Regions from separate parts of the Pelosinus sp. UFO1 genome, predicted to be linked through region 1. Evidence: riboswitches for the same ligand, from Rfam matches in the RefSeq annotation. Region 1 holds a riboswitch; each other region holds the start of a gene.
What was found. A riboswitch is a leader RNA that binds a small molecule or an ion and turns the genes downstream of it on or off. The one in region 1 is predicted to bind cyclic di-GMP.
Positions count from the first base shown of each region.

Region 2: another riboswitch for cyclic di-GMP. It lies ahead of UFO1_RS08940 (porin); the one in region 1 lies ahead of UFO1_RS23930 (calcium-binding protein).
Region 3: another riboswitch for cyclic di-GMP. It lies ahead of UFO1_RS22765 (methyl-accepting chemotaxis protein); the one in region 1 lies ahead of UFO1_RS23930 (calcium-binding protein).

Region 1 covers NZ_CP008852.1:86,871-91,090, reverse strand. The annotation lists gene UFO1_RS23930 (calcium-binding protein) at 1-1,732, opposite strand, end outside; cyclic di-GMP riboswitch class II at 1,890-1,973, opposite strand; gene UFO1_RS24225 (LrgB family protein) at 2,650-3,006, opposite strand; gene UFO1_RS00390 (CdaR family transcriptional regulator) at 2,949-3,293, shown strand; gene rlmH (23S rRNA (pseudouridine(1915)-N(3))-methyltransferase RlmH) at 3,400-3,879, opposite strand; gene UFO1_RS00380 (S1C family serine protease) at 3,881-4,220, opposite strand, start outside.
Region 2 covers NZ_CP008852.1:1,938,270-1,942,489, reverse strand. The annotation lists gene UFO1_RS08940 (porin) at 1-1,487, opposite strand, end outside; cyclic di-GMP riboswitch class I at 1,666-1,752, opposite strand; gene UFO1_RS24875 (hypothetical protein) at 2,494-2,703, shown strand; gene UFO1_RS08930 (YdiU family protein) at 2,869-4,220, opposite strand, start outside.
Region 3 covers NZ_CP008852.1:4,852,250-4,856,469, forward strand. The annotation lists gene UFO1_RS22760 (hypothetical protein) at 468-968, shown strand; gene UFO1_RS25600 (2-hydroxyacyl-CoA dehydratase) at 1,051-1,272, shown strand; cyclic di-GMP riboswitch class I at 1,593-1,678, shown strand; gene UFO1_RS22765 (methyl-accepting chemotaxis protein) at 1,853-3,820, shown strand; gene UFO1_RS22770 (2-hydroxyacid dehydrogenase) at 3,870-4,220, shown strand, end outside.

The sequences.
Region 1 (4,220 bases):
GCACCGTATCGGTACCTTCGCCCGCAGCTTCGATTACCACATCACCGGCGTTGTCGACGATAAAGGTATCGTTGCCCGCTCCGCCATACATGATGTCGGCGTCGATTCCGCCGTCTAGAAGGTCGTTGCCCTCTCCACCATCTAGTTTATCTTTGCCGCTATAGCCGTATAGATTGTCATCTCCACCGAGGCCAAAAATTCTGTCATTGCGGTTCTCACGACCATATAGTGTATCATTCCCTTCAGTACCTACAATCATAAGAGAATCATTTATATCAGTTGGTGTAAGTATGCTACCATCGGAAAAACGGAAATTTTCTACCTGGTAGTCTTCTCCAAGATACCAATTCTTTAGCGTAAGCGTCTCACCGGTTTCTTTTAATTGTAAAATGAGATCCGATCCTTCCGTTAGGTATTCAAATGAATTCTTGTCAATCCCTTGTCCGAATTGCACAACGTCAAAGCCATTACTGCCCGCCAATTCGTAGTTATCAATCGTATCATTACCTGAACCAATTCCGTAAATGTATGTATCATTTCCGGCTCCGCCGTCTAGAATATTGTTGCCACTGTTGCCGATGATAGTATTATCAAGTTCATTACCGGTACCATTGATGTTGGCGCTGCCGGTCAAAGTCAGGTTTTCCACGTTAGCGGTTAATACATAACTTATCGACGACTGCACAGTGTCAGTGCCTTCGCCTGTAGCTTCGATTACCACATCGTCAACATTGTCAACGATAAAAGTGTCGTCGCCCACTCCGCCGTACATGGTGTCGACACCAATTCCGCCGTCCAGATAGTCGTTCCCAGCCCCACCATTAAGAACGTTATTTCCGCTGTTTCCTATAATGACATTATCTAGTCCGTTTCCTGTCCCGTTAAGATTCTCTTCACCGGTTAAAGTAAGATTTTCCACATTGGCGCCTAAGGTATATGATATACTTGCCTGCACAGTGTCGTTGCCTTCGCCTGCTTTTTCCACGACCACATCACCAACGTTGTCGACGATGTAGGTGTCATCACCCCGGCCACCGTACATGGTGTCGGCACCAATTCCACCGTCCAGAAAGTCGTTCCCAGCCCCACCATTAAGAACATTATTTCCGCTATTTCCTATAATGACATTGTCTAGTTCGTTTCCTGTTCCGTCAAGATTTGCTTTACCGGTTAAAGTTAGATTTTCTACATTGGCGCCTAGGGTATATGAGATACTTGCCTGTACAGTGTCTATGCCTTCGCCTGCTCTCTCTTCTACTGTATCACGATAATTATTTACTACGTAAGTATCATCGCCGTTGCCACCAGCCATAAAATCGGCTCCATAACCACCGTCAAGCAAATCATTTCCCACGCCACCACTAAGAATGTCTTTGCCTTTTCCACCAGACAAGGTATCATTATCCGCTCCGCCGACTAGAATGTCCTTACCATTTCCGCCGTAAAGATTATCATTACCTTCCCCGCCAATTAAAAGGTCCTTACCATTTCCGCCATACAGGGTATCGTTACCACCTTGACCAACTACAATGTCCTTGCCGTTTCCCCCGTGAAGATTATCATTACCTTCCCCGCCGATTAAAGCAGACTTTCCGTTTTTACCAGGTAAACTACCTGTGCCGCCTTTACCGTTTTGATGGTCTTTACCATTTCCGCCAGTTAAAACGTCTTGGTCATATCCGATATACGAAATATCGCTACCAGCTTCACTATTAGTTTTGCTTTTGCCCATAATCTAATCCCTCCATGAGTTTTTTGGAACTGCATACATGGTTATCTCCCAACTGAAATTGCTTTATATTTAGAACATTTTCCAGGCTACTCATTTCACATCTTTGGCTAACAAATTATGCTTACTTTTGGTCTATTACCCGTCAATAAAAACACAAAAAAAGAGATCCCGGTTACACTACCAGCTCCTGACAGCCCAAGTGTCCACATACAGGCTGACATTCATTGCTTAATCCCATCCTAAGGAAAATATTAAATTATACACAAGATTTACACATTCTACATTTCCACTCTCTCACATTAATTACCTTTATTTCGGGGTCCCATTTCGTTGGCCTCAAAGTCCCATTTCATCAACAAAAATTTACTCAATACGACAAACATCGACAATAATTCAAGCCTCATTATCACAAATAAAGCATCCCTTAAGTAAAATGGGGGGCTATAGCGTACACCAATTCGCTTCATAATAGTGCTATAAGGTAAGGTGGCTCAGACTCACAGGGACGGCATGTCTGTGTGAGCAATCCCGAGTATTTTACAAAGTATACCGGTAACATCAAAAAAAGAGTTGGAAGATTGGACTTCCAACTCTTTTTTTCTATTTTTCGCCGTTACCAGTGATACGGTTCTTCTCCGTATCGAGTCCAACGGTTCAGTTTTTATGCTCACTTTGATTACCCTCTTCTTTTCTAGGAAAAATGATCTCATACTCTGCCTCGATCACTTTTGGGAATTCTGGCGAAATAGTATGCCAATCTAACAAATCAATTCTAACTGGCAAGACAAAAGGACGGTGGATTTGTCTACAAAGACATTTCCTCCGTCCCCTTGTCTTTCTTCCTCAATGAGTGCTTGCCTATAATGTTGTGGCCATTTCTTCTCTTTTCAATCGATCAATAAATACACTTGCTACTATCAATTTATACCAAGAAACTGAAAACACAACGGTACAACCTCCGGGGCGAGCAGCGTTGTAATAATGCCCATAAAGATCATCGCCAGACTGGCAATGGCCGTTTCCATTTTGCCATATTCCTGCGCCTTGGCAGTTCCCGCTCCGTGAGCGGCCACGCCAAGCATCAGTCCTTTGGTTATAGGACTGACCTGCTTCATCCAGCGGAAAACTATAGGACTCAGTCTAGTGCCGATAATACCGGTGGTAATTACGAAGGCGGCTGTCAGCGCAGGGATTCCGCCAAGATGTCGCCGATCGGTTGCAAAAAAAAGATTGTATATTATTTTATGGATCTCGGGCCTATAATTTATTTGCAAATAACGTAAATGAAATGGAATTATACAATTATTACATGCAAACGGTAGCGCCAATGATTGATTATGATACCAATCATAAAAGTGAGCTGGTAACTACTTTTGAAGCTTTTCTGGAATGCAATAGCAATATTAAAGAAACCTCACAATTTTTTTTTGTGCATAGGCATACTTTGAAATATCGCTTAAATCGTATTCATGAAATCACGGGATTTGACCCTGAAAATTCTCAACATCAATTTCAACTGCAACTAGGATTAATTTCCGCCCGCCTGCTAACTAAAATTTAGTGACTTTTCTTTCATAATTTGAACAAAACCGCCCTAGCAAAGAGAAATTCTCCTTGCTAGGGCGACTTTGTTCAAATTTTAAGGTTATTACATGCCATTTTCGCCACTACAAATGATACGGTTCCCCCCGATTAATCTTAAATGCCCGATACACCTGTTCAACTAATAACAAGCGTATCATCTGATGAGTAAAGGTCATCTTAGAGAAAGACAACCGTTCGCTGGCTGCTTTGACTATATCGGGGGAAAGACCAAAGGCACCACCAATGACGAAAGTGATATCACTTTTCCCGGAAATACCTAGGATACTGATTTTTTCTGCCAGCTCTTCTGAGGAAGCTAGCTTGCCAACCACATCAAGGACAATAAGGTGTGTCCCTTCCTTAACGTGTTTTAACATACGTTCCCCTTCTTTAAATAGAACCTTCACTTTTTCGGCATCAGAAGGGTTATCGGGCATGCGTTCTTCGTCGACCTCTATAATTGATAAGCGGCAGTAAGGGGTAAGACGTTTAACAAATTCAGCAATGCCCATGGTAAGATATTTTTCTTTTATTTTGCCAACGGCAACAATGGTAATTTTCATATTACTGCTGACTCGGCATTTCTTCTAAAAGTACGTTCACAACCTGCTGCTGACCTTTACGTACAATAGTAACACTTACGGTACCACCAACAGCCTGAGCATCAACTGCACCTCTTAGATCTGCTACACTGTTAATCTCTGTCTCTGCTATCTTTAAAATAATATCGCCTTCCTTAAGTCCAGCCTTACCTGCTGGGCCACCCTTTGCGACTTGCACTAAATAAACTCCTTTATCTATCGCGAGTTCATAGCCATAGGCAGCAGCCGTATTCCGATCTAAAATTCCCACTCCTAAGTAAGCCCTTACTACACGACCTTTCTCTATTAGCGATTGCAATATT
Region 2 (4,220 bases), 1.9 Mb from region 1:
TAATGAGTTAAGTGGCTCCACCATGTGTCGCCTTTATCTCCGCTGATTTTGTCTTTTAGTCCATAATATTCGATACCTGTAACAACATTTTCTGTCAAAGTATAGTTCATTCCTAAGCCATAGCCTTTAAATCCTTTCATAGAGCTACCTGTGCCATTCATTCCATGAGCAATATACGTGCCCTGGGGTTGATTATAATATTTGGCAAATACTCCATAGGTACCCGGCCTCCATGTTTTTAATTCTCCATAGTTAGCACTAAGCACATAACCTTTGCTATCTGTCAAAGTAGATCCCAAAGCCATGGCCCCTACACCAAAATTACTGAAATTATAATTCCCACCAAGAGTCCAGATTGTGTTTTGACTGTGATCTCCGTCATCCTTTTGGTAGTGATGAGCACCGACTTCAAGATTGTAATCAAAATCGTTATACCGCGCGGTTGCTATCAATGTTTTTTTCGTGTAATCGGTTTCGCCATAACTTACCGTGTATTTTATCGGATCTCCAAACTCAACTTTGACGCCTTTAAAATCGCTATCATAAATATTACCGTCCGCCATAAGGTAACCGAACGAACCTGCTGTCACTATCGATTCACCGCTTTTTCCCGCCACATATAGATGTGAAAGCTTGAAGTCATTATTATAATTTACTACATTCTTTTGACCTTCTAGCATACCATAAGCACGCCAATCCTGATTCACTGCACTATTAAAACCAATACGGGCACGAATTCCAGATGAATCCCGATCTAATTGCCCAGGACCACTATTCAATGCGTAATGATAACGAATTTCTCCATCAATCTTTACTTTGTTATCCAACTGATTGCTCCGGTCACCTATATGACTCAATTCATCTACAAGGCCTGTATACGTTTCCGGTGAGATATAATTTGTATTACTACTTTTTGTTTTTTCCTTAGTTACTGTATTATTTAACTGAACCACTGTTTTTGGCTCAATATCAGCATTATTCCTAAGCATTGTTTTCGGATCAACATAGTCATTATTTAGTGTAAGCATTGTGTTTTTATCAGTAGTGAGTTTGTCTGGATTCGTTATAATTCTCGTTGTCATTTGCGCAATTTCATACGCAAAATCAGCTTTGGCTTTTTCAATATCTAGGTTTTGGTCACCAATTATTTTTGTTGTGATTTGTGCCATTTTATATGCGAATTCATTTCTTTGGTTGTTAGGTAAAATCGGCATTATTTTTGCTGTTACCTTAGCAGTTGAATACGCAAATTCAACTTTAAAGTTCTCGACATTTGTGGTTGGGGTAGATAATATTTTCCCTGTAATTTGTGCCATTTCATAGGCAAATTCAGCTTTGAATTTTTCTGTATTTCCTGGAATTACAAGTTTATTGTCACCCTCGATTTTCATTTCATTTGAAGCATATACCACGTTTCCCCCGGGCTCATTTATTGGTATAACGACTATCGTTGCAACCGAAAACAGTAATATAAAAACCTTTTTCACTTAAAAAACTCACCGCCCTGATAAGATGTATTTTCATAGTCGCGTCTGGTTGTCCCATTACATACGTTTCATTCACCTGAAAGCTTGCTGCAACACTTATACAGGTTAATTCCTCTCGATGGAAAATTGGCAACAAACATCAATTTTTGCACAAAAAAATGCCAGGTTGCATTTCAAGAAATGCAACCTGGCAATCATAGACTTAATCGTCCTTAGACCCATAGCTTTGCGTCCCTTCTTTTCAGAAGGTTTGCCAATTATATACTTTTTAGTTAATTTTCGCTCAATATTGTTAAATTCCTGCATAATTATGGTATATTGTTAAATATTTAAGATACATAACATCTATTATCATAATTCATCTTTCTATTTTTCAAAACATTCCATTATCGATTTCAATAAAATTCCTCTAGAAGCATTTCAAAAGGTTAAATGTAAATACTTTACATTTAACCTAATTACTGGTATATTTAGAATCTATTTTATTTTTAGAGGAGACTTTTATAATGGATTTAACAACTACGTGTACTTTATTATCCAATGCTTCACATTATTTCCCTTGGATTGTACTAATTATAATCGCCTATGAGTTAGTAATATTTGATTAATCAAGATATTTTAAGCAGTAAACTAAAAACACTACATGGCTCGTTAACCCTTGTAGTGTCTGAGATGAGAACGGCATTTTAAAATTTTTGGTCAAAAAAAGATAATAATTTCTTTAAGCACGATCCGAATGAGTTAGCCAAAAAATACACAAAGCAGCTACCAGAGTTAAAATAACCCCTACTTCAAACACATCAGGCCCATCGAACCACATTTCTCCCCCTCCCATAACTATATATGTTTTTGAAAAGCCTTACTATATACATACTTTATTTATCATTTTTTATAACACAATCTTCAAAATAAAAAACACCGTGCTACCAATAGGTACGACGTATATCCAATACCAATTGCATAGCTCGATCACTATGCGTAAATAATATGGTCAGGAGGTGATCATATGACACAACAACAAGCTAGTAACTCGCAACAAGCCAGTAACTCGCAACAAGCCAGTAACTCGCAACAAGCTAGTAACTCGCAACAAGCCAGTAACTCGCAACAAGCCAGTAACTCGCAACAACAACGATCAACCAAAGACAAACAACAGGATATAAAAAATGCTGCCTATATTGCTAGTATAGATCAGCCCAATCACCCAAATACCTAAAGTAAAAAACGGTAACTACTATAATATGTTTTATAGCGGCCTCTGGAGACGTTTTAAAAGCAGTGCCGCTTTGCAAGGTAAAAAGACCACTACCAGTCAAATGACCAGTAGTGGCTTTTTTGAATTCCTATATGGTACTCTCTACATCCTCCCTTTGCTTCTATGTCAGGTACCGCAAAAAGTTCGGTAAGGACGGGTTGATAGCGCTGGCAGTGTAGAGTAATCAGCCTGTTCGGGGGAGTGTGCGTAAGGACATGAAAGAACATCAAGAAGCCGCTCCATTACACTGTATTCTCCTTGCACCGCGGCTTCTAGTGCGGCTTCTACCCGGTGATTACGTGGGATTATCGTAGGATTGCTATTTTGCATCAACTGATGCGAAGAGGCTTCCGCTTCCTGCTGCCTGCCTAGCCTCGCCTGCCACAACTCATGCCATTGAGCAAATTCTGTGGTGCCAAACAGTTCCATATTGGGCCGCATATCAAAAGTTAATGCGCGGAAGGTGTTGGTATAGTCCGCACGATACTTCTTCATCATACCGAGAAGGTCTTCAATAAGATTTTTATCCTGTTCTTCTTCATTAAATATTCCCAGTTTTGCTCTCATTCCCGCAAGCCAATTAGATTGATACAACTCAGTAAAATCTGAAATTGCATCCTGGGCTAGCTTGACAGCCTGCTCCTGATTGTCATGCAACAATGGCAATAGGGTTTCAGCAAATCGCGCGAGATTCCATCCAGCAATATGCGGCTGATTGCCATAAGCATAGCGACCTTGTAAATCAATAGAACTGAATACCGTTGCTGGGTCATAGATATCCATGAAGGCACAAGGACCATAATCTATAGTTTCGCCACTAAGGGTCATGTTGTCGGTATTCATCACCCCGTGAATAAAGCCAACCAGTTGCCATTTGGCAATCAATACGGCCTGCCGTTTGATCACTTCTTGAAGCAAAGAAAAATAGCGGTTCGGAGCAATGTCAACGTTTGGAAAATGTCGTTGCAATGTATAATCAGCTAGGATCCGGAGTTCCTCAATAGTGCCCCAGTTTGAAGCATACTGAAAGGTGCCGACGCGCAGATGACTAGCAGCCACACGGGTCAGAATTGCACCAGGCTGGTAGGTTTCGCGGATTAAGGTCTCACCTGTTGTCACCACCGCTAGGCTGCGAGTGGTAGGAATACCAAGACCATGCATTGCTTCGCTGATGATGTATTCGCGCAGCATTGGCCCAAGTGCCGCTCGACCGTCGCCCCGGCGGGAATATGGCGTTCTTCCTGAACCCTTGAGCTGAATATCAACCCGCTGACCTAGAGGATTAATCTGCTCGCCAAGCAGCAGAGCCCGCCCATCCCCTAACAAAGCAAAATTTCCGAATTGATGCCCCGCGTAAGCTTGAGCCAGAGGCGAAGCACCTTCTGGAATCTGGTTGCCAGCAAATACCGCTATGCCATCTTCACTTTGCAGTGCCTCGGCATTCAACCCCAGTGACGTAGCTAACGGATAATTGAGAA
Region 3 (4,220 bases), 350 kb from region 1:
TCAGCTTATATGTGCAGATAAAAAATAGGAAAGAAATTTATATTTGTAGTTAATTTATCGTCAATGCGGAATGTATGTCAATGAAAGACGATATATATATAGGAACACATATCTATTGAATCGATATACGGTTGTATGTAAAATTTACTATTCCGTCATAATTTTGTCATATTCTAATGTTATGCTTAAATAACAAATTAAGGGGAGTGATAATGCAAATAGGTTTTAGCGTATCAGTAATAGAAGCTTAGCCGCTACATAATAGATCAATCACAATGAGTGACCTTGTTGAGAATGAAATGCATGACATTGCCGTTTTTAAAATTAGAATTGCAATATGGCTAATTTGATGTAACTTGAAAAATTCTACCTATGATAAAAAAATAGAGGCAAATTAGTGGTTCTCAATCTGAGGATTTACTTGAATGCAATCGTATTCGTAAACTACGCTGAAAGGAAGTTCGATAATGAAGAAGAATTTTATTTTTATTCTGGTGGGTATGTTTTTATTATTGCCAGGCTTAAATGTTTACGCCTCACATCGTCCGAATATAGAGCCTTTACACCGATACTTCAATAGTTCAACAGGTGATCACTTCTATACCACTGATTTCGATGAGCTTGGAGAAGGGAACAACGGCTATGTACATGAAGGTGTCGAGGGCTATGTATACAAATCTCATATTTCGGGGACAGTCCCTTTGCATAGATACTGGAGCAGCTCAAATGGAGATCACTTCTACACTACCAACTTTGATGAGCTTGGTAGAGGGAATGATTCTTATGTATACGAAGGTATCGAAGGTTATGTCTATAGTTCACGCCATCCGCGGACGATAGCTTTACACCGGTACTACAATAGCTCAACGGGAGATCACTTCTATACCACTAATTTTAGAGAGCTTGGAACAGGGAGAAATGGTTATGTACATGAAGGTGTTCAATGTTATGTAATTAGAGCTAATTAAGCATGAATAGAGGTATCAGCAACCTTTTTTATGATACCGACGAACTGCAAAAGATATAGTATTAAATTGATCTTGGCAGCTGGTGCTTATCCCGTTTCTTTATGCGGAACCAAACAAGAACTTAAGGAAAGCAAAAGTTACAACTATGCTGGAAGAACTGAACGCTGCTATTAAAGTTGGTTTAGAGCAAAACAGGCATAATACAGGGCCACGTATTTTACTTACTGGTGTACCTGTTGGGCTAGGCTCAGAAAAAGTAATTAGGCTGGTTGAAGAACTGGGAGGAACAGTAGTTTGTCAATGAAGCCTTTCTTGAAATGATCCAGGCGTGATTGACGCTTTTAGTTGTCACATTACTCTCTATAAGATAAGCAATAACATATATAAATTCATGCCTTCGCAGGTTATTGCGACGGCTTTTTTTATTTTCAGGAAGGCAATTGAAGTGTTGACAAAATTAAACAGTATGGAATATAATGATTGATATTGATAATCGTTATCAATATCAATCATTATATTCCATACTAGAGGTAATTACACGCCATATTTTTAGTAATATTAACCAAACGTTAATATTATAATAATTTATTAGTCTTATAATTATGATATTGTAAATGTAGAAAATTACATATTTGGCAAACTTACTGAAAGGTAGGGACGCAAAGCTATGGGTCTAAGGACATTTGGTCTATGATTGCCAGGTTTCCCTTGAAAAAGGTATTGAAACCCAGGCATTCGTCTGGGAATTTTTGATTTCTTAATGAAATTATGCATGTAGATTACGGTTGAAGTATTCCATAACTAGCAACTTCGCAGGAATTATAAATGCATGAGATCATTTACAAATAAATTAGTATTTAGTTTTTAATAAAGGAGAATAAGATATGTCTATTAAAGCAAAAACCGTTACGTTGTTAGTGATTGCCCTTCTTATGACAGGGCTTATCGTCGGAGGGTCAGGTATGTATGTTCTCTATGGAAGAACATTGAATAACAATCAAGTGGCAATGAATGGCCAGGCTTCTCAGCTGGCGGGTGAGACAAGTGAATTATTTGCTTCATTTTCAAGAAGCGGTAAATATTATAGTGAAGATCTTGACCTTAAATCTGGAGATGCTTCCCGTGTACAAGATAAGATCAATGCATATTTCGCAGCCACATGGGGAGTTGATCGTCTGGTATTTATCAATTCTGCGGGCGCACGATTTGCCATAGCTCCCTACGATGCAAAAACAATAGGGGGAAGTGTGGCTGACCGGGATTTTTTTAAAGACACGATGAAGGATCAAAAGTCACACATTAGCGATGTAATAGTGAACAGGGCATCAGGAATACCCTCAGTCATAGTTACACAACCTGTCAAAACACAGGACGGTAAAATGGCGGGATTTGTTGCTCAGTCAATCTCCTTAGAAACCCTACAAAATTTTCTCGAGCAAGTCAAAGTGGGTGAAACTGGAGTGGCAGGTATTGTTGCTCAAGATGGATCAATACTAGCTCACACGAATAAAGATTTAATAAAAGAACAAATAAAAGTTCCTGAAAATATGTTACATTCTTTACTCGAGAATTCGGGGAAATTAATCCCTTACCCCGATTCTATCGGTCGAGACTCTTTGGCCTTAGCTGTACCAATTAAGAATACCCCCTGGGTGGTAATTGTTAGTATGCCTAAGAGTGAAATTATCAGTGACTTTTATGCTAGCCTTACTACTATGGTGATTTCTCTTTTAGTGGCTCTTCTTGTTGTCGGGTTAGTTGCATGGATATTCCTTATTAGACTATTACGTCCAATTGAAGAGATTTCTAGGCAAGTTGCGAAGATTGGTGACGGGGATCTCTCTGTAGCTATTACTTCTTCATCTAATGACGAGATTGGTATTTTGGCGAAGGCCCTATCAACGTCTATTGGGAATTTTAGACAAATGATTGTGAAAGTTCAGGAGGCAAGTGAAATAGTATCGGCTTCCTCTGAAGAGCTTACAGCAAGCACAGAACAATTATCTCAGGCGGCAAATCAAGTATCAACTGCAATAACAGGTGTGACTGACGGGACAACACATCAAATGCAGGCTGTAGATAACACAATGCATATCGTTGAACAAATGTCTGCGGGTCTTCAACAAATCGCTGCTAATACTGGCAGCGCTTCTGCTACAGCCGAGAAAACATCAAATACTGCTCAAGAAGGTGGTAAGGCTGTCCAGAAAGTTACGAGTCAGATGACGAATATTGAAACTTCAGTGAATAATTCAGCACAAGTAGTAGCTAAACTTGGTGAACGTTCTAAGGAAATCGGGCAAATCGTTGATACTATTGCGGGAATAGCCGGTCAAACGAATCTATTAGCCTTAAACGCTGCTATTGAAGCTGCTCGTGCTGGTGAACAAGGCCGTGGTTTTGCTGTGGTAGCTGAGGAGGTTAGAAAACTCGCGGAACAGTCTCAAGGAGCTGCGAAAGAGATTGCTGCTTTGATTGGAGAAATTCAGGCAGATACGACTAAGGCTGTACTAGCAATGAATGATGGAACTGATGAGGTAAGAAAAGGTACAGAAGTTGCCATAGCCGCGGGACAATCTTTTAACGAGATTGCTTTACTTATTGAAGAAGAGTCGGATCAAATCCGTGAAATTTCTGCAGCCATTGAGCAGATGGCTAACGGTAGCCAACAAATCGTATCTTCAGTAAAGGAAATTACGAAGATTAGTAAGGATGCGACAGGTCAAGCACAAACTGTATTAGCAGCTACAGAAGAACAAACTGCATCTATTCAGGAGATTGCTTCTTCCAGCACGGATCTGTCTCAAATGGCAGGAAATTTGCAGGACATTGTATCCAAGTTTAAGATTTAGGTATAACAGGTATACGGCATATATTCACTTTTTAAACGGAGGATAGAAAATGACTATAACTGTAATTTATTTTGAAAAAGTATCACCTGAAATACATAAGATGATTGAAACCTATAAGGAACCTACTACAGAAATAGTCTATTGGCATGATCTAAATGATAGTCAAAAAGAACATTTTTTATCGAGGGCACATTATTTTATTACTGCCGCTTTTCCGATTACACGAAGTATTATAGGGAAGGCCCCTAACTTAAAATTGATTCAAAAAACAGGCAGTGGCGTTGATAATATTGATCTAGAAGCTGCAGAAGAAAGGGGTATTTTAGTCGCCAGCACCCCAGGGGCAAATTCATCTAGTGTTGCCGAAATGACAATCGGTATGATTTTATGTCTCTATCGC